Regions from separate parts of the Nocardiopsis sp. L17-MgMaSL7 genome, predicted to be linked through region 2. Evidence: riboswitches for the same ligand, from Rfam matches in the RefSeq annotation. Region 2 holds a riboswitch; each other region holds the start of a gene.
The links. A riboswitch is a leader RNA that binds a small molecule or an ion and turns the genes downstream of it on or off. The one in region 2 is predicted to bind S-adenosylmethionine.

Region 1: it holds a riboswitch for S-adenosylmethionine, as region 2 does, so the genes downstream of both, BDW27_RS00195 (aminotransferase class V-fold PLP-dependent enzyme) here and BDW27_RS06015 (peroxidase-related enzyme) in region 2, are expected to answer to the same signal.
Region 3: it holds a riboswitch for S-adenosylmethionine, as region 2 does, so the genes downstream of both, thrC (threonine synthase) here and BDW27_RS06015 (peroxidase-related enzyme) in region 2, are expected to answer to the same signal.

What each region holds. Positions count from the first base shown of each region.
Region 1 covers NZ_QGTF01000001.1:36,638-43,934, forward strand. Annotated here, with positions in the region: gene BDW27_RS00175 (primosomal protein N') at 1-1,554, shown strand, start outside; gene BDW27_RS00180 (DinB family protein) at 1,551-2,120, opposite strand; gene BDW27_RS00185 (SAM-dependent methyltransferase) at 2,111-2,833, opposite strand; gene BDW27_RS00195 (aminotransferase class V-fold PLP-dependent enzyme) at 3,363-4,751, opposite strand; SAM riboswitch class IV at 4,814-4,928, opposite strand; gene BDW27_RS00200 (DUF3870 domain-containing protein) at 5,144-5,545, shown strand; gene BDW27_RS00205 (CaiB/BaiF CoA-transferase family protein) at 5,552-6,838, shown strand; gene BDW27_RS00210 (acyl-CoA dehydrogenase family protein) at 6,900-7,297, shown strand, end outside.
Region 2 covers NZ_QGTF01000003.1:132,774-140,070, reverse strand. Annotated here, with positions in the region: gene BDW27_RS06035 (FAD/NAD(P)-binding protein) at 1-1,535, opposite strand, end outside; gene BDW27_RS06030 (ABC transporter ATP-binding protein) at 1,532-2,338, opposite strand; gene BDW27_RS06025 (iron ABC transporter permease) at 2,335-3,438, opposite strand; gene BDW27_RS06020 (ABC transporter substrate-binding protein) at 3,435-4,523, opposite strand; gene BDW27_RS06015 (peroxidase-related enzyme) at 4,607-5,794, opposite strand; SAM riboswitch class IV at 5,857-5,964, opposite strand; gene BDW27_RS06010 (NUDIX hydrolase) at 6,098-6,634, shown strand; gene BDW27_RS06005 (hypothetical protein) at 6,755-7,258, shown strand.
Region 3 covers NZ_QGTF01000006.1:242,992-250,288, reverse strand. Annotated here, with positions in the region: gene otsB (trehalose-phosphatase) at 1-577, opposite strand, end outside; gene BDW27_RS12830 (DUF3263 domain-containing protein) at 689-973, opposite strand; gene BDW27_RS12825 (S8 family serine peptidase) at 1,204-2,361, shown strand; gene BDW27_RS12820 (class I SAM-dependent methyltransferase) at 2,519-3,310, shown strand; gene BDW27_RS12815 (GrpB family protein) at 3,425-4,030, shown strand; gene BDW27_RS12810 (trehalose-6-phosphate synthase) at 4,252-5,691, opposite strand; SAM riboswitch class I at 5,962-6,102, shown strand; gene thrC (threonine synthase) at 6,116-7,297, shown strand, end outside.

The DNA.
Region 1 (7,297 bases), on a different contig from region 2:
TGGCGGGACTATCCGGAGGGTCCGGGGTTCGTCGCGGCCCTGCGCGAGGGGCGTCCGGCCCGCGCGGTGTGGAACGCCCTGCCCGGCCCCGAGTGGGCCGACGCCGTCGCCGTGGCCGCCGGGGCCGCCCTGGAGGCCGGTCGCGGCACGGTGGTCGTGGTCCCCAACAGCCGTGACGTCCAGGCCGTGGACGCCGCTCTGACCCGTCACCTGGGCGAGGGACGGCACGCCGCGCTGCCCGCCGACCTGGGGCCGACCCCGCGCTATCGGCGCTGGCTCTCGGTGCTGCACGGGCGAACCAGGGTGGTGGTGGGGTCGCGTCTGGCCCTCCTGGCTCCCGTCCACGACCTGGGTCTGGTGGTGCTGTGGGACGACGGGGACGACGTGCACGTGGACCCGCACGCGCCCTATCCGCACGCCCGGACGGTCCTGGCGATGCGCGCGCACATGTCGGGGGCGGGCGCGCTCTTCGGCGGCCACACCCGCACCACCGACACCCAGCTGCTGGTCGAGTCCGGGTGGGCGCTGCCGTTGGTCGCCGACCGGGCGACCCTGCGCAGCCGTGCGCCCCTCGTCAAACCCGCCGGGGACGACCGCGAGCTGGCCCGGGACGAGGCCGCGCGAAGCGCACGGCTGCCGAGCCTGGCCCTGAAGGCCGCCAGGGACGGCGCGCGCGAGGGTCCGGTGCTCTTCCAGGTGCCGCGCCGCGGCTATCTCAACGCCCTGGCGTGCGCCGGTTGTCGCGAACCGGCCCGTTGCGGGGAGTGCCACGGGCCGCTGGCCATCCGCGAGGCGCACGCCGTGCCCTCCTGCGGGTGGTGCGGCCGGGTGGCCGGGCAGTGGGCCTGCGCCGAGTGCGGGGTGACCCGTATGCGCGCGGTGGTGGTGGGCGCCCGCCGAACCGCCGAGGAGCTGGGCCGGGCCTTCCCGTCACTGACCGTGCGCACCTCGGGCCGGGACGAGGTCCTGGCGGAGGTGCCGAACAAACCCTCGCTGGTGGTGTCCACCCCGGGGGCCGAGCCCGTGGTCCCGGACGGCGGGTACGCGGCGGCGGTGCTCCTGGACGGTTGGGCGCTGCTCAACCGGGCCGACCTGCGCGCCTCGGAGGAGGCGCTGCGCCGCTGGCTCAACGCGGCCGCTCTGGTGCGGCCGGGCGGCACCGTGGTGGTGTCGGCGGACGCGTCCCTGCCGGTGGTGCAGTCACTGGTGCGCTGGGACCCGGGCGGGTTCGCCGAGCGCGAGCTGGCCGAGCGGCGCGGGCTGGGGTTTCCCCCCGCGGTGTCGATGGCCTCGATCACCGGCGCCCCCGAGCACGTGCGCGAGCTGCTGGACCAGATCCGGCTGCCCGAGTCCGCCGAGCTGCTGGGACCGGTTCCGGTGGGTTCCGAGACGGGGGAGAACGGTGACCACGTGACCGAGCGGGCGCTGTTGCGCGTGCCGCGCTCGGCGGTGGGCGACCTCTCCCGTGCGTTGAAGGCGGCCGCCTCGGCACGCAGCGCGCGCCGGGACGAACACCTGGTGCAGGTCCGGGTGGACCCCCTGCACGTGCTCTAGGAGACCGGTTCGGACCAGGGGCCGGGACTCTCCCCGAAGCGCGCCCTGTGGAGGTCGCGCAGGAGGGCGATCTCGGCGCCGTGGTGGATGAACTCGCGGTTGAGGTGCAGGATGAGCACGACCAGCGGGAAGTCCGACCACTGGGGTGCCTCGGCGCCTCCCACCGGCTCGGCCAGGGCGTCGTCGTCGAGCTCCTGGATGTGCTCGGACCAGGTGGTGTAGGCCCTGCGCAGGCGCTGTTTGGCCTCGGCCGCGCTGGAGGGCCAGTCGATGTTGTCGCGGTTGGTGGTGCGGTCGCCGAAGTGCCAGTTGATCCGGGCCTCCAGCACGTCCACCACGATGTGCCCCAGGCGCCAGGCGATGGTGGTGACCGGCGGTGGCTCGGGCTCGGGATAGGCGCCGTCCGGGGCGTGGCGTCCGTCGGGCAGCTGGCGCACCGTCCAGCAGTTCGGGACCGGCTCCCAGTAGAACTCCGCGTCCGTCAGTCCTTCGAGCCTGGGCCACAGCGAGAAGTCCCAGTAGAACCTCATCTGGGCAAGGATCTCGCCGTTCCAGTTCAGCGCCATCGCGTCGCTCCCCTTCCTCGCCTGGGCACGCGGCCCAGTCCGCCCAGGGTTCCACAACCCGGGGCGGGCACGTCCTCGTCCGGATAGGGCCACCAGGTCAGGTCGGCGACCCCCGGTTCGACGGGGAGGAAAGGGGCGAAGGCCCGCTCCGCCGTAGGGCGGGGAGCCGTGGAGGTGAGGGCGACGTATCCGCCGCCGCGCATCATCGTGTGCAGTGTGTCGAGCCCGGCTGGCGGTTCCTGTTCGGTGCCGGGTCGGGTCATCAGTACGGCGACGGGCTCGTCGAAGTCGACGAGCCCGCTGGTGTGGAGGCGTCGGAGCACGGTGTCCGTCCCGGAGTCACCGGCACCGTCCCCGGCCAGAACCGTCGCGTTGAGCGCGGGGGCGGCCAGCACCCCCGCAGTTCCGGTCGGGGCCAGGTGCACCACGGTGGCGTCGGTGTTGGCCCGGCGGATCCGCTCTGCGGTGCCGGGCACCGGACAGCCCCAGTCCACGAACTGGCGTATCCCGGCGTCCGCGCAGAGGTAGTCGACCACGCGGCCGAGAAAGGCCTGGTGCAGACGGACCAGTTCGGTCTCGGCGGGGTCGGGCGGCGGGCAGCCGCGCGCGCTGAGGCTGACCACCGGTGATGGTTGCTCGGGCACGCGCGGGGGTTCGGTCGCTCGGAACACGGCCGTGAGGGGACCTGTCTTGGGTCCTCGGACGTCCGTCACGTTCACGCTCCCCCAGCCGGTTCGCTCGCGGGAGGCGGGCCGCGTCGTCGGTGCGGACCGGTCGGGTCCGGCGACGGCGCGCCCCACCGTCAGGGCCCGATAGTACCGTCTGGGAACGTGATCCCCAGCACACCTAAGCGTGAAATGTGACTTAGTGCGTCGAATGTGGGGTCATGCGTAACAAGGTTCCTTGAGTCCGAGGTCCCACGCCCTTCCCGAACACCCCGGAGTCGGTGCCTCCCAGCTCCCGCACCCAGCGGACCCACAGGACGCAGACTCCCCCCGAGCACAGCCCGAAGATCACCAGGGCCCACACCAGCAACCACGTCTCCACCGACGCACCTTTCGTCCCCACTGGCTGTGCCCGAGAGAGCCGGGCGCTACCGGACGTGGCCCGATTCGGCCAGAGCGCGGTGTGGGGAGAGGTGGTGTGCCAGGGCCCGGGAAGGCGCGCGGCACCGGTGAGGGCCGACCGAACGACAGCAGGCGGCCCGGACCCCGGCCGAACCGCCCGCGCACCGCAACGGGTTCAGAGCACGTTGCGGGGGTCCGGGACCGGGGCGAGGCGGCCGTCGCAGTCGGCGTACTCCCAGAGCGGGCCCCGGGCCACGAGGTCGGCGACGGCTCCGACGAGCCGGTCCACGTGCTCCTCGGTGGTCCCCACGCCCAGGCTCGCCCGCACGGCCTGCTCGTGCCCCTCGGGCAGCAGGCGGGTGGTGAGGGGGTGGGCGCAGAACAGGCCGTCCCGCACCCCGATCCCGTACTCGGCGGAGAGCGCGGCGGCCAGGAGGTCGGCGGGCAGGCCGTCGACCACGAAGGACACGATCCCGACCCGCGCGTGCTCGGGGTCCCACAGGGACAGTTCGTGCACGCCCTCGATCTCGCCCAGCCCGGCGCGCAGGCGCTCCAGGAGCGCGGCCTCGCGGATGTGCTGGAGGGAGAGAGTCTCGGTGGTGAAGGTGTCGCAGGCCGCCGCCAGTGCCACGGCTCCCAGGACGTTCGGGCTGCCCGCCTCGTGTCTGGCAGGGAGGTCGTTCCACTGGACGTCGTGTTCGGTCACCCGGCGGGTGGCGCCCCCGCCCGCGAGGTAGGGGGCGGCGGCGGAGAGCCAGTCGGCGCGGCCCGCCAGCACCCCCGAGCCGAAGGGGGCGTAGAGCTTGTGACCGGACAGCGCCACGTAGTCCGCGCCGGTCGCGGCGAGGCTGAACGGCAGGTGCGGCACGTACTGGGCGGCGTCCACCACCACGCGGGCGCCCTCGGCGTGGGCGGCCTCCACCAGCTCCTCGACCGGCCAGATCTCACCGGTGACGTTGGAGGCGGCGGTGACGCACAGCAGCCGGGGACCCTCGGGCTCCTCGGCGAGCGCGGTGCGGGCGGCGGTGACGGCCGCCTCGGGCGACGCGGGCAGCGGGAGCCGGACCACCTTCCCGGCGCGCGAGGCCGGGTGCTCCCACGGGAGGAGGCTGGCGTGGTGCTCGGACTCGAAGACCACCACGGTGCAGCCCTCGGGGACGGCGCGGGCCAGCAGGTTCACGGCGTCGGTGGTGCCGCGCACGAACACGACCGCGTCAGCGGAGCCGGACGCGTCGGCCTCCGTGCGCACGCCCAGGAACCGGGAGACGCTGCGGCGGGCGCGTTCGTAGGCGTCGGTGCTGACCTGTGAGTGGTGCCCGGCGCCCCGGTGGACGCTGGCGTAGTAGGGCAGGGCGGCGGCGAGCGCGTCGGCGACGCTGGTCAGACACGGGGCACTGGCGGCGTAGTCGAAGTTCGCGTAGTCCACGTACTCGCCGGTGACCAGCGGGGTCCCACCCTCGGCTGTGACGATCGCGCACTCGGTGCGGGCCCTGGCGTCGCGGGCCGCGTCCCTGGCGGCGGAACGGCTGGAGCGCGTGGAGTCGAACGGGATGACAGTGGTCATGGGGCACCTCTTCTGTGGGTCGTGGGACCCACGGGGTACGCCGATGACGGCCGCGCCTCAGGGGTCCGCGCTTGTCTGACACGGTCGTGTCGGGACCTGGTCCTCACCCGGGGCACCCCACCGCGGAAGGAGGGTTGCCGACCAGCTAGCCGGGGCTTGTCGCTGGTACTCGTGACCTGTGCCGAAATGTAACACAAGCTCCCGTGGGCGCGCATCCGCGCCCGTGTGCCCCGGGCCACCCCCGCCCTTGACACCGACCGTCCCGGCTGGGCCATACTGATCGGGAACTGCCCTCACGTCGCGGGTGTCCGGTTTCCCCCGGCTGCCCTTCAGACGCGAGACTCCAGTGAGTCGGAGTTTTCGCGTGCCCGCAGACAAGAGGTGCTCTTCCTTTGTACGGCGACGACCGTGTTCAGCAGCTTTTCCGCAACCCGAGGGTTGTGCTCATCTCCGGCTACGCCCGTCTTCCCGACTCGGTGGCGAGCCATTCCCAGTACCAGCGGCTCGGGGTCGTGCTCGCGGTGGACTCCGCGGACGGCCGGATCGTGGCCGCGGACACCACGCTCCTGACCGACCTCGCCAAGGACTTCTTCCGTGCCCTGGTCGAGGGCGCCTCGGTGACCGACGACATCGCGGAGATCGTCCAGCGGGTCCAGACGCGCTACGCGGGCCAGTCCGGCGCCGCGCTCACCACCGCGCTCCGCCGCTGCCTGGAGACCTACTACCAGCTGCGGGACGGCGACCAGCTGCCCTGCGGCCCCGAGGATCCCGCCAGCCTCGACGGCAAGGAGTGACCCCCCATGAGTGAGACCAGTCCCCAGCCCGCCCCCGCGGACGGAACAGGGGAGGACGCCCCGCTCCCCCTCGCCGGAGTGCGGATCGCCGACCTGTCCCGCGTGCTCGCGGGCCCCTACGCCACCATGCTGCTCGCGGACATGGGCGCCGAGGTGGTGAAGGTGGAGCAGCCCGGTCGGGGCGACGACACCCGTTCCTGGGGTCCGCCCTACGCCGAGCCCACCGAGGAGCACCGGGCGGACCACTCCCCCGGCGAGGCCGCCTACTTCCTGTCCGTGAACCGGAACAAGCGGAGCCTGGCCGTGGACCTGAAGGACCCCGAGGGTCTGGCCGCCGTCCAGGAGCTGTGCGCCACCTCGGACGTGGTGATCCAGAACTTCCGGCCCGGGGTGATCGACCGGCTCGGCCTGGGGTACGCGCAGGTCAGCGCGCGCAATCCGGCGGTCGTGTACTGCTCGGTGAGCGGGTTCGGCCCGGAGCACGATCCCGCCACCCGCCCCGGGTTCGACATCGTCGTGCAGGCCGAGAGCGGGCTGATGGCCACGACCGGCCCCGCCGACGGTCCGGCGAGCAAGGTGGGTGTGGCGCTCACCGACGTCCTGACCGGCCTGAACGCGGCAGTGGGCATCCTCGGCGCGCTCATGCGGGCCCGGGTGACCGGACGCGGCGAGAACATCAGCGTCTCGCTGGTCAACTCCACCCTGTCGAGCCTGGTCAACCTGGCACAGCAGGCGCTGGTCACCGGAGCCGAACCGGCGCGTGTGGGCAACGCCCACACGACCATCGTGCCCTACCAGGTGTTCCCCACCAAGGACGCGGAGGTGGTGATCGCCGCCGGGAACGACGCCCTGTACCAGCGGCTGTGCGCCGCGATCGACCGCCCCGACCTGGGCCGGGACCCCCGGTACGCCACCAACCCGGAACGGGTGGCGCACCGGGACGAACTGGTCGCGGAACTCTCGGCGACACTGCGGGAACGGCCGGCCGAGCACTGGATGGGGGTCCTGGTCGGGGCCGGGGTCCCGGCTGGCAGGGTCCGCGGGGTACTGGACGCGCTGCGCACCGCCGACGCCAACGGCGACGACGTCCTGCGCACGGTGGAACACCCCACGGCCGGACCGTTGGAACAGGTGCGGGCGGGCTTTCGCATGGAGCACACCCCCGTGCCGATGACCGCCCCTCCGCTGCTCGGACAGCACTCGGAGCGGGTCCTGGCCGAGCTCGGCCTGACCCCGGACCGGATCGCGGCGCTCCTGGCCAGCGGCGCCGTCCAGCAGACCGACGTCGGCTGAGCCGGGGCCCGCGCCCCGGCACCGACCCCACACACGCAAGCACCACGAAGGGACACCCACCATGAGCGACTCCAAGCGCAGGGCCGCCGCCCCCGACCCCCTCGACTTCCTGGCCGTGGACGCCGAGCTCTCCGACACCGAGCGCGACATCCGCGACGCCGTCCGCGAGTTCTCCACCCGTGAGCTCCTGCCCAACGTCGCCGACTGGTTCGAGGCCGGAACCCTCCCGGACCCGCGCGGGCTGGCCAAGGCCTTCGGTGACCTGGGAGTGCTCGGCATGCACCTGGACGGCTACGGCTGCGGCGGTTCCAGCGCGGTCGCCTACGGCCTGGCCTGCAGGGAGCTCGAGGCGGTGGACTCCGGTCTGCGCAGCTTCGTGTCCGTGCAGGGATCGCTGGCCATGGCCGCCATCCACAAGTTCGGTTCGGAGGAGCACAAGAACGAGTGGCTGCCGAAGAT
Region 2 (7,297 bases):
AGTTCCACCACGCCGGCGTCGATGAGCGCCAGCACCTGGGCGGCCCGGTGCGGAGGCGGACCCGACGCCAGGGCCAGGCCCAGCGGAGTGAACCAGCCCGCGACGTCGCGCGCCACACTCGCGCCGTCCAGCGCGCCGAGCCCCACCAGGCGCTGTACCGGCCCGCGCAGCGCCGCCATCGCCCGGTTCACGGCGTTGCGCGGACTCCTCTCGGGGGCGTCGATGGTCTCCAGTTCCGCCTCCGCGAAGCGCGCGACCTCCGCACGCCACTCCTCCTCCGACAACGGCGCCCCTCCGGTCGGCGGCGAGGGCCGGTCCAGCCGTCCCGTCCGCAGTCGCAGCCGTGGGTCGGACACCGCCTCCGCCACCACCGCGTCCACGCCGTCAGCGTCGGCCTCCTCCAGCGCGGACAGCAGCTCACCGCGCCCGAGGCCTTCGCGGACGGCCTCCGGCCGGTGCTCCAACAGCACTGACAGGTGGGCCCAGGCGAACTCGCGGGCCAGCTGCGGCCACACCGCCGTCCGGAAGTCCTGCGAGGACGCGGCGGCCACCCGCGCGAACCACTCCCGCGTCGCCAGGACCGGCTCGTAGCCCGGTGGGAAACCGTCGGCGTAGGCGGCCTTGGCACGGTAGGGGAGCCCGCGGCGCGACCCCGCGACCAGAAGCGGTTCGTCCCCGCCGGGCAGGTAGCGCAGCCGGGACGGACGCGCGGGGTCCCCGGCCGGGACGAAGCGTCCGCCCCGCCCCTGTGTCAGCAGCGCCACCACGTCGAAGAAGTTCGCGCCCAGCCCCGCGACCAGCACGGTCTCACCGCCCGGCACACGGTCCCAGGCACGTTCGGCGGGCATGCCCGGCTCCACGTACACCAGTCCGTGCCGCTCCGCCGCCGCCGCCAGGGACCGGACCCGGGGCGAACGACGCGTCTGCACCATGCCCTGGGCCAGGACCACCGAGGGCGCCGCCAGCCTGCGACCGTCCTCCAGCACCACGGTGCGCCAACCGCTCCCGGCGGACTCCAGGTCCACGGCCGTGCCGAGGACGGGGGTCACCTCGACCCGGCCGGTCGCCACCGCGTCCGCCAGCTGCTCGTCGTAGTAGACGCCCTGGAGACGCCGGGAGGGAAAGGACCAGGGACGCAGCTCCGCGATCTCCCGCGCCGCCCACTCCGGGCGGTCGGCCGGGACGCGGCCGTCCGAGGCCCAGCGCACCAGGTCGGGGCCGGGCACGACCGGCCCGTCCATACGGGTGCTCTCGTCGGCGTGGATCGTGGTGTGCGCGCTGTAGGTGTTGTTGAGCAGCAGGGGCGACTGGTCGGTGCGCCAGGTGGCGCCCGCACCGACCTCCACCCGGTCGACCACCGCCACGCGCACGGGCCGCTCGCCCCCGCCCAGCCGTGCGGCGAGCCGCACCACCACCGCGACGGCTCGGGGGCCGCCGCCCACCACGACCGCGTCGAAGCGCTCCTGCGCACCGTGCCCGGCGCTCCGGGCGAGGTCGTCGCGCGCCGGTGCGCCGGTGTCCTGTGTACCGCTCATGGCCCGTCCGTTCCGTTCGCTCCGACAGTGGTGGGCTCCAGCACGGACGGCCGCACCTCCACCACCCCACCCTCACCGCTGTTCACCCGCACGTCCAACCCGTACACCGAGCTCAGCACCTGCGGGTCGTAGGCCCGCGAGGGGGGACCGTCGGCGACGATCCGGCCGCCGTGCAGCAGGACCGCCTGATCGCAGAAGTGCGCCGCGTGGTTGAGGTCGTGGATCGCGATCAGCGCTGTCACCCCCTGAGTCCGGGTCACCGCCCGCACGATCTGGAGCGTCTCGATCTGGTAGCGCAGGTCCAGGGCCGACGTCGGTTCGTCCAACAGCAGCACCTTCGGCTCCTGGGCCAGCGCCCGGGCGATCAGCACCCGCTGTGCCTGACCTCCGGACAGCTGCGACAACTGGCGGTCGCGCAGGTCGGTCAACCCGAGCTGGTCGATGGCGCGGTCCACGACCTCCCGGTCCAGCCGTGAGGGCCGCAGGCCGATGTGGGGGGTGCGGCCCAACAGGACGGCGTCGCGCACCGACTGGTCGAACGGCGCCTCCCCGGACTGGGGAACGTAGGCCACCACCCGCGCGTGCTCACGGCGCGGCGCCGCCAGCAGGTCGCGGCCGCCGAACGAGACGCTGCCCGACTCGGGCCTGAGCACCCGGGCGACGATCTTGGCCAGGGTGGACTTGCCCGACCCGTTCGGGCCGAGCAGGGCACAGAACCGTCCCTCCTCCACACTCAGGCTCACGTCCTCCAGCACGCGGTGGCGCCGGTAGGCGAAGCGGACGGAGTCCAGGTCGAGGCTCATCGGGCCGCCTTCCGGGTGAGGATGAGGTTGATGAACACGGGCGCGCCGATGAAGGCCACCACGATGCCCACCGGGATCACCGACGGCGCCAGGACCGTGCGGCCCACGGTGTCGGCGACCAGGAGCAGGAGACCGCCGGTGAGGAAGGAGAAGGGCAGCAGGTAGCGGTGGTCGGCGCCGATGACCAGCCGCGCGATGTGCGGTCCGACCAGCCCGACGAACCCGATGACCCCGCAGAAGGACACCACCACCGACGCCAGCACCACCGACACGATGATGAGCCCGACCCGCAGCGCGGTCACGTTCACGCCGAGGCTGCGGGCGGCGTCGTCCCCGGCGAAGGCGACGGCGTTCAGGTCCTTGGCGAAGTACCAGAGCAGGGGCAGGGCCAGGAGCGCGGTCGCGCCGACCAGGCGCACGTCGCTCCAGGAGGCGTCGTTGACCGAACCGAACGTCCACCGCACGATCGCCTGGAGGGTGTTCTCGTCCGCCACGAACTGCAACGCCGAGGTCATGGCCTCGAACAACTGAGTGAGGGCGATCCCCAACAGCAGCAGCGTGGCCGTGGACATGGCCTTGGCCGAGGCCAGCCCCAGCACCAGGGCCGAGACCGCCAGGGCCGTGACCAGTGCGCTCGCGATGACCAGCCATGACGCCGACCCCGCGGAACCCCCGGTGAGCAGGATGGCCAGCGACGCGCCGAAGGCGGCGGCGGGGGAGACCCCCAGCGTGAACGGGCTGACCAGCGGGTTGCGCAGCAACCCCTGCATCACCACCCCCGCCACCGACAGGGCGGCGCCCGCCGCGAACGCCAGCAGGGCCCGGGGCAGCCGCAGGTTGGTGATGATGGCGTACGTCTGGGCGAACTCGTCGGCCAGGACCCCGCCGAACACCGACAGGCGAACCGCGTGCCAGACGTCGGACAGTCCGGCGCCCGCGGTGCCCACGGTCACACACCAGGCGACGGCCAGGACGGACACGAAGGCCCCGGCCCCGAGCACGACCCGCCGGACGGAGCCCCGGTCGCGCAGGCGCGGCCGCGGGGCCGCCTCCCGTTCCCGCGGGGACACGGGAGCGGTGGTCGTGGGAGCGGCCGTCATGAGGAGACCTTCTGGACGTAGGCGTTCGCGCCCTCGAAGTCCGTGCCCTGGAAGTCCTCGACCCAGCGAGCGAGGTACTCGTCGGGGTCGACGTCCTCGAACTCCTCCGGGTGCAGCCAGGTGGCCAGGTACAGCGCGCCCAGGGCCTTGGAGAGCCCGCTCGTGGCCCAGCCGTTGCTCACGTAGACCTCGCCCTCGGAGACCGCCGTGACGTCCTCCCAGCCGGGACGGCCCTCCAGGTCGTCACGCAGGGTGTCGAACCGCTCCTGGCCGGTGGGCGCCGCGCTCGGCCCGAACTCGTGGACGATCACCTCGGGGTCGCGTTCGACGACCGAGGCCGGGTCGACGGTGGTCTCGGCCTGCTGGTCGCCACCGGTCCCGACGTCGCCGAAGACGTTCTCGCCCCCGGCGGCCGTGATGATCTGGTCGAAACCGGATCCTGGCAGCCCGGTCAGGTAGGGCTCCTCGGTCTCCCAGTACACGCGGACCGCGTCGGTCCCCTCGACCCGGTCCGAGACCAGGTCGAAGATCTCGTCGTAGAACCCGGAGACCGCCTCGGCCCCCTCGGGCTCGGCGAAGACCCGGCCGAGCAGGTCGACCGTCTCGTGGAACACGTCGAAGTCCCAGGCGGTGGCGACCACGACCGGGACACCGAAGGGCTCCAGCTGCTCCGCGGCCTCCTGCCAGGCGCCGTTGCGCGGCACGATGAACACGTCCGGTTCCAGGGCGACCACGGACTCGTAGTTGATCTCCTGGAGGTCCTCGCTGACGATCTCGTCCTCGCCGATCCCCAGGTAGGGCAGCCGGTTGGCGGAGACCCGGTCGTAGCCCACGACCCGGTCGCCCGCGCCGATGGCCTGCGCGAACTCGTTGCCGTAGCTGTTGAGGACCACGGCCCGCTCCACGGGTCCCGCCAACTCGACGGTGCGGTCGGCGTCGTCCACCACGGTGATGGTCGCACCCCCGCCGTTCGCGGTGTCACCGCTCTCGGACACCACCTCACCGCACGCGGTGAGACCGATGACGAGAGCGGTCAGTGCGCCGAGTGTGGCCGCGCGGGCAGGGCGGCCGGGAAGTGCTGTCATGGCTTTCGTTCCTTGGGTGGGAGGAGGGCACGTGTGCGGTGCCCCGGGGAGGGTTCGGGTGGCGGGGGCGGAGGGGCCGGTGTTCATGGCGCGACGTCGGCCGTCCCGGGCCAGTAGGGGTCACCCAGGGTGAGCATCAGCCGGTTGGCCCAGGAGAAGAAGGACGTCGCGAACACCAGGTCGGTGAGTTCGAGGTCGGACAGGCCCAGGCCACGCAACCGCTCGACCTGGGCGGCCGTGGCCGACGACGGGGTCGTCGCCAGGGCGGCGGCGAACTCCGTGACCGCGGCCCAGCGCGGCTCCTGCCCGTGCGCGAGCGGGGCCGTGCCGGTGGGGCGCCAGTCGGCGTCGCGCTCCAGGACGGCGTCGAGCAGGCGCTGGACGTCGTCCGGCCGGTCGGCCATCTGAGCGGCCTTGCGCGCGTGCACCGACGCGCAGTACACGCAGTCGTTCACCTTGCTGGTGGCGGTGGCCGCCAGTTCCCGCTCGGCACGGGGGAGTCCCTCCCGGCTCGTGAAGACCGCCGCGTCCAGAGCCGTGCGGGCGGCCAGGACACCGGGGACGCGGGAGAGCAGGCGGAAGTACTCGCCGTTGGTCTTGCCCCGGAACGAGGCGGCCTGTTCCTCGGTGAGATCGTCGGTGCGGACCGGAGGCGGCCAGGCGGTCCAGGACAGCAGCTCCCGGGTGTACTCCACGGGTCGCTCGCCTCCGTTGGCGGCCCTACGCGAGGCGTTCTTGACCCTCCCGCGCCCCGGGGCGGTCCGGGCGGGCGGGGCCACGTGTTCCTGGCCTTGCCCCTCCAGCAACCGCAGACCGTGCACCACGCGGGCCTGGAAGGAGGTGAACGCCGCGATCTGCGAGACCACGACCACGGCATCGGTGTCCCAGCCCGCGTCGGTCAGCCCCTCCACGTCCTCGCGCACGGCCAGGGCGGGGGAGACGCTCAGCAGGTCCACGTGTCGGGCGGCCGCGCGCAGGGCGGGGTCCTCGGGCAGGTCGTCCGTGAACAGGGCCGGATCGGCGCCCAGATCCGTGTGGTGGTCCACGAGTTCGCGGGAGCCGTGCCAGCGGGCGGCGAGGGCGGCGAGCCCGTGTCGGACGGCGGGCGCGACCGGTCCAGGGCCGCCGAACAGCGCGTCCTCGGCGGCCTGGGCCCGCTCGTTGATCTCGTGTTTGGTGGTGCGCGCCCGCTCGGTGACCTCTGTCAGGGCCGCCAGTCGGCCGACGGTGTCGCCGCCGCGGAGGGGCGCCGCCCCGGGGTTGGTGCTCACAGTCTCGCCTCGTCGCTCGTGTCGGGGCTGCGGGGCGGCGAAGGCGTCAGGGGGTAGGGGGTGTCGCACGCTTGCCGCGTCACGCAGCCGGGTCGTCGTCTCCGGGGCACCCCACCGTGCAGGAGGGTTGCCGTCCAGCGAGCCGGAACTTCGCGCTGGAACTCTTGACCTGAAAAGCAACTTAGTCGATAGGAAATGTTCCCTACAAGGGATCGGGGGAGTGAGGAAGGCTACAGGGCTCCGCCCCAGGCAAGGTCGTGATGGGATGGGTCCGCTGTACGCCGACGACACCGGGGGAGAACCGTGCGCTGGACCGTCCACTCCGAGAGGCCGCTGTACACCGATCCGTGGATGGACGTCCGGATCGCGGACGTGGAGATCACCGGCGGTCGGCACCTGGAGCACCGGCTGATCCGGACGTCGCCCGGGGCGGGCGCGGTCGTCATGGACAAGGAGGACCGGGTGCTCCTGGAGTGGCGCCACCGGTTCATCCCCGACACGTGGGCCTACGAGATCCCCATGGGCGGTGTCGAGGCCGGTGAGAGCCCGGTGGACGCGGCGGCGCGCGAGGTGCTGGAGGAGACGGGTTGGCGGCCGGGGCCGTTGTGTCCACTGGTGTACGTCCAGCCCACCCCGGGGATCTCGGACTCCGCCCACCACGTCTTCTTCGCGGACACCGCCGAGTACGTGGGCGATCCCGCGGAGGACTGGGAGTCGGAGCGCGTCGAGTGGGTGCCGCTCGCCGACGTGCCCGGACTCGTGGCGGGGAGGCGACTGGTGGCGGGGACCTCGATGACGGCCCTGCTGTACCTGTACGGGGTGGGGCGCCCGACCCCGTGAACCCGCGGGGCCGTGCTGTGGCCCGTCGGGCGAAGGTGAGAACTTGGGCAACCGCCTGCGAGGTCCGGATTCGAATGGCTACTGTGGCCCCACTCGTCCCTGCGATCGTGAGGTGGCCCGTTGGTTCACGAGTCGTTGTTCGGTCTCCCCGAACTCTCCCCGGTGCCGGTGGTGATGAGCCTGGACGCCCAGCGGTACGAGCGGATGTGGAGTGTCGACGGGACCCACGAGTTCCGGCGCCGCTTCCTCACCGGGGTGCCCGCCCAGTGGTTCGTGTACCTCACCCGTCCCGAGGGGCGGCTGTGCGCGGTGATCGACCTGGGGGCGGCGATCGTGGACACTCCGCGCGAGATCGCGCGGATCGCCGAGCGCGTGAGCCCGGGTGAGGGAGCCCTCGTGGAGGAGTACCTGGCCGGGGACGGCGAGGTGGGGTACGCGATGCCCGTCCGGCGGGTGCGGGAGTTCTCCGGTTTCACCGACACGGAGCTGGACCGGATGCTCGACGGCTTCCAGCCGCCGGAGGGTCACGTCCTGGTCGACGACCATCCCGGCTGGCGGGCGGTCTGCGACAAGCTGCTCTCCGGAGCCGTGCTCCGCGAGACCACGATCAGTCCCGTGTACTGACGGCGCCTCCGGTGGCGGCACGCCGCCGGTGTGGGTAGG
Region 3 (7,297 bases), on a different contig from region 2:
CCTGTGGACGGAGCTCGATCACCAGCCGACCGGGCTCCACCTGGAGGTCGGCCCGCTCGGCCAGCTCGGTCAGGGGACCGGCCAGCAGTTCCAGGGCCCGTTCGGGGTCGGTGGCCCGACGTGTGTGCACGGCCAGGGACCGGCCCTTGTCCTCGACCCACGTGCCCTCCGGCGCGCCGGAGGAGTCGATGAGGGCCGGGAGTTCCTCCCTGACCAGCGCCACTCCGGGCGGTGGGTCGGCGGCCACCACGCGGCCGTCCGTCCACCGTTCGGCGCCGTAGTGGCCGAGCACGACGATCCCGGGGACCCGCTCCAGGCCGCCCAGCCGCACGACGGTGTCCGCGGGGCGGCCGGTGATGACCGCGACGGTGCCCACCACGGACGCCAGTTCGGCCAGCGCGGCCACGATCCCCGGCTGCGGAGCGGAGTCACGCGGATCGGCGACGATGGGCGCCAGGGTGCCGTCGAAGTCGAAGGCGACCAGCGCCCGGTCGGGGTCCGAGACCAGTGCGTCGAGCGCGCTGCGACCGGCTTCGGTGGTGGGTACGGGACGGTCGTCTGCTGTGGACGGGGGCATACGGGGACCTTGTCGCTGTCGGGGGCGCTGTGGAGTTCCCAGGCGGGTGCGCTGCCTGGGTCGGTGGCCTGCTCCGCGGGTTCTCCGGAGCCCGTGGCCCGCTCGGTCGCCCTACAGGTGGATGCCCAACTGGCGGGCGTTGCGCTGACGTCTGCGGTCGGCGCGCAGGCGGCGCAGGCGCTTGACGGTCATGGGGTCGAAGGCGAGCGCCTCAGGGCGCTCGACCAGACCGTTGAGCAGTTGGTAGTAGCGGGTCGCGGAGAACCCGAACTCGTCACGGATCGCCTGTTCCTTGGATCCCTCGAACTTCCACCACTGGCGTTCGAAGGCGAGGATGCGCTGTTCGCGCTCGGCGAGGGCCGACTGACCGTCGTCGGACGGACCGATGTTCGGCATGGGACACCCCCTGGACGGGTCATTGGTTTGTCCGGATCGGCGCGACTCATGCTAGCGACTCGACATGCCGGATGAGGAGCGCGAAACCCAGGACTGGCACCAGGGATACAGTTACGTGTCCTACCCCCCGGGTCACTTGTCCAAGCCTGGATCCTGTGCGCATGACAGAATCGCGAGGGTCCGGGGAGGGCCCGGCGCAGCACCGACCGCAACGTTCGAGGGAGCCTGACGTGCTCGGGGGCAACAGCCGTAGCAGGACACACCAGCGCCACGTGTTGGGCGCCACGGCGGGCGCCTGCGCGGCGCTCACCGTACTGGGACTGACGGCGGTTCCAGCCGCCGCCGACGTACCCGACTTCCGCCCGGAGCAGTGGGCCCTGGCCTCCATCGGAGCTCCGGAGGCCTGGGAGACCAGCCAGGGCCAGGGCGTCACCGTGGCCCTGCCGGGGGTCTCCGTGGACGAGGACCACCCCGACCTCCGGGACAACCTGGTGGTCGACACCGAGTTCGGCACGAACGGCAACGACACCGATCCCGGCACGGCGGCGGGCGCGCTGGTCGTCGGACACGGCCACGGTATGGACGCGGACGGCGGGGTGCTGGGAGTGGCCCCGGCCGCGAGGCTGCTGGTCCTGCCCACCGACGACGGTCCCGCGGAGGTCATCGGCTACGCCGTGGAGCAGGGGGCCCAGGTCGTCCTGCTCCAGGACGAGGTCGAACAGGACGAGGACCTCCAGACGGCGACCGCCTCGGCCGCGCGGAGCGGGACGCTGGTCGTCGCCCCGGCGGGCGGCGAGGCGGACCCGAACGTCCTGGCGGTGGGCGGTGTGGACGAGGAGGGCGCCCTCCTGCCCGACTCGCCCCCGGCCGAGTCGATCGACCTCCTCGCGCCCGGCGCCGAGCTGTCCACGGCCGGCCCGGACATGGGCCAGACCGACGTGACCGGCACCCCGTACGCCGCCGCGGTGGCCGCGGGCGCGGCCGCGCTGCTCACCTCCGAGTACCCGCAGCTGGGCGCCGAGCAGCTCCGTGACGCCCTGGTGGAGGGCTCCCAACAGGGCGGGCAGGGGCTGGCGTCCCTGTACCTGCCCTCGGCTGTCGCGCAGGCCTCCGGGAACGCCCAGGACATGCCGCTCGTCGACGACAACCTGGTGCAGGACGACTCCCCGACCGTTCCGGTGTGGATGTGGTTCGCGCTGGTCGGCGTGGTGCTGGCGCTGATCGTGATCCTGCTGGTGCTGTGGGTGCGCCGGACCAGCAAGGACCCCTACGGGGTGGCGGCCGAGCGGCAGGAGGAGGACCAGCGGATCGCCGCCGAGCGGGCCGAGCAGGCCAGGGCCGAGGAGCGCCCCTCCCGGCGCAAGGGCGGCCGCCGCCGCAAGAAGTAGGCGGGGCGTCGAGTCGGCTGAGGTCACACGCCCCCTGGCGGGGCGAGCCGTGGCGGATCGGGTGAAAAGCCCGTGACGCCACGGCTTTTCGTTGGTTAGGGTCCTTGCGGCACCACACACAGCTCGGCTCGGCGACACCTCGACGGTGGGAGACAGCATGGTTCGGATGCGGGACGGCAGCGCGGGCGACGCGGACTACGGGGTCATCGCCCGCACGTACACGGACCACCGGCAACCGGAACCGAGGATCGCCGAACTCCTCCACGCCGCCCTGGGAGACGCCCGGACGGTGCTCAACGTCGGGGCCGGGGCCGGGTCCTACGAACCCGCCGACCGCGACGTCACCCCCGTGGAGCCCTCGGCCAGCATGCGGGCCCGGCGCCCCGGGCACCTGCCCGCGGCGGTCGACGGCACCGCCGAGTCGCTGCCGTTCCCCGACGACTCCTTCGACGCCGCCATGACCACCTTCAGCGTCCACCAGTGGTCCGACCTCGCCAGGGGCCTGGCGGAGGTCCGCCGGGTGACCACGGGCCCTGTGGTGGTGCTGACCTGCGACCCCGCCCTGGTACGCGACTTCTGGCTATACGGCTACTGCCCGGAGGTCCTGGACACCGAGGCGCGCCGCTACCCGGAGCCGTCGGTCCTGGCCGAGGGGCTGGGAGGAACGACCACCGTCACCCGGGTGCCGATCCCGCTCGACTGCTCGGACGGCTTCAACGAGGCCTACTACGGCCGCCCCGAGGCGCTGCTCGACCCCGGGGCCCGGCAGGCCTGTTCGGCGTGGAGCTTCGTCGACGAGGCCGCGCACACCCGCTTCCACGAGGACCTCTCCCGCGACCTCCGCGACGGCACGTGGGACGCGCGCCACGGCCGCCTGCGTGAACTCCCCGAGTGGGAGGGCTCGCTCGTCCTGGTGGTCTCCACCCCTGAGGGACGCCCCCAGGCCTGACCGTCGCGTTCGGTCATGCCGCTCGGACGGTCGGTAGTGCCACGAATGCGCGTGCATATGTAAGGCACGTCGAAAGCCTTGACGCGGGTACGCCGGACGGCAAGGCTTTGTGGAATGTCGCCTCTCGAAACGCCCTCTCTGCCCTCACGAGGAGACAGGCGGGTCGCCTCCGACCCCATGGCACGCAACCTGGTGAACGGTCGCGTGCGCCTCTCCGAACCCGACCCCAAGTGGCCCTACCTGTTCCGCCAGGAGGAATCCCGTATCCGGGGCGCACTGGGGGACCGCGTGCTGTCCCTGGACCACGTCGGCTCCACAGCGGTGTCCGGCCTGGCCGCCAAACCCTGCGTGGACCTGGTCATGGCGGTCACCGACTCCGCCGACGAGACCGCCTACCTGGACGACCTGGAGAAGGTGGGATACACCCTGGTCATCGCCGAACCCGACTGGTACGAACACCGGGTCCTCAAGGGTCCCAGCGTCAACCTCAACCTCCACGTGTTCAGCCAGGGGTGCGAGGAGATCGACCGCATGCGGCTCTTCCGCGACTACCTCATCGCGGACGCCGGGGCCCGGGAACGCTACACCGCGGTCAAGCGTGAACTCTCCGAACGCACCTGGAAGCGCATCCAGGACTACGCCGACGCCAAGTCCGGCATCGTCACCGAACTCCTCGCCGAGGCCGAGGCCTGGAAGGCGGCCGCCTCCCGGACCCACTGACCGGATACCGGTCGGGCGCCCGGTGACTTACCGGATGACCGGAGTCCGACCGAGAGCCAGCGGGTCGTGGGCCGCAACATGACCCCGCCGAAGGGCGTGTCCAGCACGGGACACGCCCTCGCGTTGTTCCCGGCGTCCCGGCCGTCTCCGGCGCGCGGCGCGTCCCGACGCCCGGCACCCGTCCGGCCCCGCCGCGGCCGAGCGGCTCACATCGAACCCCGTCAGCCGTCCAGGGAACGCAGCTGCTCCTGGAACCAGCGGCGCGGCGGCAGCGCCACGGCGGCCTCGGCCAGCCGTCCCCGGCGCTCCTTGCGCTCCCCCTCGGGCATCGACAGCGCCCGGTGCAGTGCCTCGGCGGTCTCCACGGTGTCGTAGGGGTTGACCAGCAGGGCGTCCGCGCCCAGCTCGTCCGCCGCCCCCGCCTCACGCGAGAGCACCAGCACCGAGTCCCGCTCGGAGAGCACCGGGCCCTCCTTGGCGACCAGGTTCATGCCGTCCCGGATCGGGTTCACCAGCAGCACGTCGGCCATCTGGAACGAGGCCAGCGACCGCGGGTAGTCGTCGTTGACCTCCAGCACCAGCGGCGTCCACTCGGGGGTGGAGAACTCCTCGTTGATCTCCTTCGCGGTCCGCAGCACGGAGTCCGTGTACTCCCGGTACTCCGGCACGTCGCCCCTGCTCGGGTAGGCGAAGGCCAGGTGGGTGACCCGGCCCCGCCACTCCGGGTGCGCCGTCAGCAGCTCCCGGTACGCCTCCAGACCGCGCACGATGTTCTTGGACAGCTCCGTGCGGTCCACCCGGACGATCAGCCGGGTGTCGCCCACGGCCTCGCCCAGCGTCCGCCTGCGGTCCGCCACGGCGGGCTCCGAGGCGCTCTCCCGCAGCCCCTCCTCGTCCGCGCCCAGGGCGTGCACGCCCACCTCGACGATCCGGCCCCCGTGCTCCACGGTGCGCCGTTCGAGGTCGACGTCGGCGCGCAGGATCTCGGCGCAGCAGCGCAGGAACGCGTCGGCCCAGCGCGGGCTCAGGAACCCCAGCCGGTCGGCGCCGAGCATCCCCTCCAGCAGCTCCCGGGCCACCTGGGTGGGCAGCATCCGGAAGTACTCGGGTGGGGCCCACGGGGTGTGCGAGAAGTGCGCGATCCGCAGGTCCGGTCGGCGGGCGCGCAGGATGCGCGGCACCAGAGCCAGGTGGTAGTCCTGCACGGCCACGCGCGCGTTCTCGGCGGCACCGCTGACCAGCGCCTCCGCGAAGGCGTTGTTGTAGGCGGCGTAGTCCTCCCACTGGCTGCGGAACTCCGAGCCGAAGGAGGGCTTGTTCGGGGTGTCGTACAGCATGTGCTGCACGAACCACAGGGTCGAGTTGGCCACCCCGGTGTAGGCGCCCGAGAAGGTCGTCTCAGGGATGTCCAACATGTGGACTCGCATGCCGTCGAGGTCGTGCGCGAGGTCCAGACGGGCCCCCGGCGCCTCGGTGGCGGCGCGGCGGTCGGTGTCCGACAGGGCCGCGCACACCCACAGTCCGTCGATCTCGGTGGCCACGGAGATCATCCCCGAGACCAGTCCGCCGCCGCCCCGACGGTGCTCAAGCGAGCCGTCGTCGGCGGTGGAGAAGGAGACCGGGCCCCTGTTGGAGGCTATGAGGATCTGAGCCTTGTCCACGTGGTCGTCCTCTCGACGAAGGAAGCTCTGGGGATCACGCACTCCTCCTAGGTCTCGCCTACGGACAGTCGCCCCAAACCCCCTCGCGGGCAACGGTGGACACCGTCACAGGGGAGCCGGATCCGTACTCGGGTCGCGCCGCACGTGGACGGTGTCGTCTCAGCATTCGAGCCGCTTTGTGTAATCCGGATCACCCGGCATGGAAAATCGGTCAGCACCTCAGTTACAGTGACGGTGCGTTCTCGGAGAAGAACCGCCACAACTTCATATTGCTCATCCAGAGGGGTGGAGGGACCGGCCCTGCGAAGCCCCGGCAACCATCTCGACATGTGGAACCGCGATCAACGCGACCCGTCGAGGCAGGTGCCAACTCCGGCCTGGGGTCAAGGTGGCCACCAGGAAAGATGAGGGGAGACGCCTCGCCATGGCGATTGCCGCCGCTGAACCCACCTCCGTTCGCGCCTTCGGCCCCGGGACCGCGCTGTCCTGTCGGGAGTGCGGTGAGCGCTACGAACTCTCGCCGAGCTTCGCCTGCCAGTTCTGTTTCGGCCCCCTGGAGATCGCCTACGACTTCGGGCCCGTCACCCGCGAGCAGATCGAGAGCGGCCCCAAGAACATCTGGCGCTACCGCTCCCTCCTCCCGGTCCCCGACAACGTGGCCGACCTGCCCAACATGAACCCCGGCCTCACCCCCCTCGTCCGGGCCGACCGCCTCGCCGCCGAACTCGGCCTGCGCTCCCTGCACGTCAAGGACGACTCCGCCAACCCCACGCACTCCTTCAAGGACCGCGTGGTCGCGATCGCCGTCGAGGCCGCCCGCACCTTCGGGTTCACCACCCTCTCCTGCTCCTCCACCGGCAACCTCGCCGGTGCCGTGGGTGCCGCCGCCGCGCGTGCCGGATTCGACTCGTGCGTGTTCATTCCGGCCGGTCTGGAGGAGGGCAAGGTCGTCATGGCCGCCGTCTACGGCGGGAAGGTCGTGGCCATCGACGGCAACTACGACGACGTCAACCGCTTCTGCTCCGAGCTCATCGGCGACGAGGCGGGCGAGAGCTGGGGCTTCACCAACGTCAACCTGCGGCCGTACTACGCCGAGGGCTCCAAGACGCTGGCCTACGAGATCGCCGAGCAGCTCGGCTGGCGCCTGCCCGAGCAGATCGTCATCCCGATCGCCTCCGGCTCGCAGCTCACCAAGATCGACAAGGGCTTCCAGGAGCTGATCCGGGTCGGCCTCGTCGAGGACCGCCCCTACAAGGTGTTCGGCGCGCAGGCCACGGGCTGCTCGCCGGTCGCCCGCGCCTGGGCCGACGGGCACGACGTCATCCAGCCGGTCAAGCCGGACACCATCGCCAAGTCGCTGGCGATCGGCAACCCCGCGGACGGCCCGTACGTGCTGGACATCGCCAACCGCACCGGCGGGGCGATCGAACACGTGGGTGACGACGAGATCGTCGACGCCATCAAGCTGCTGGCCCGCACGGAGGGGATCTTCGCGGAGACCGCGGGCGGTGTGACCACCGGTGTCCTGCGCAAGCTGGTCCGCGAGGGCAGGCTCGACCCCGAGGCGGAGACGGTCATCGTCAACACCGGCGACGGGCTCAAGACC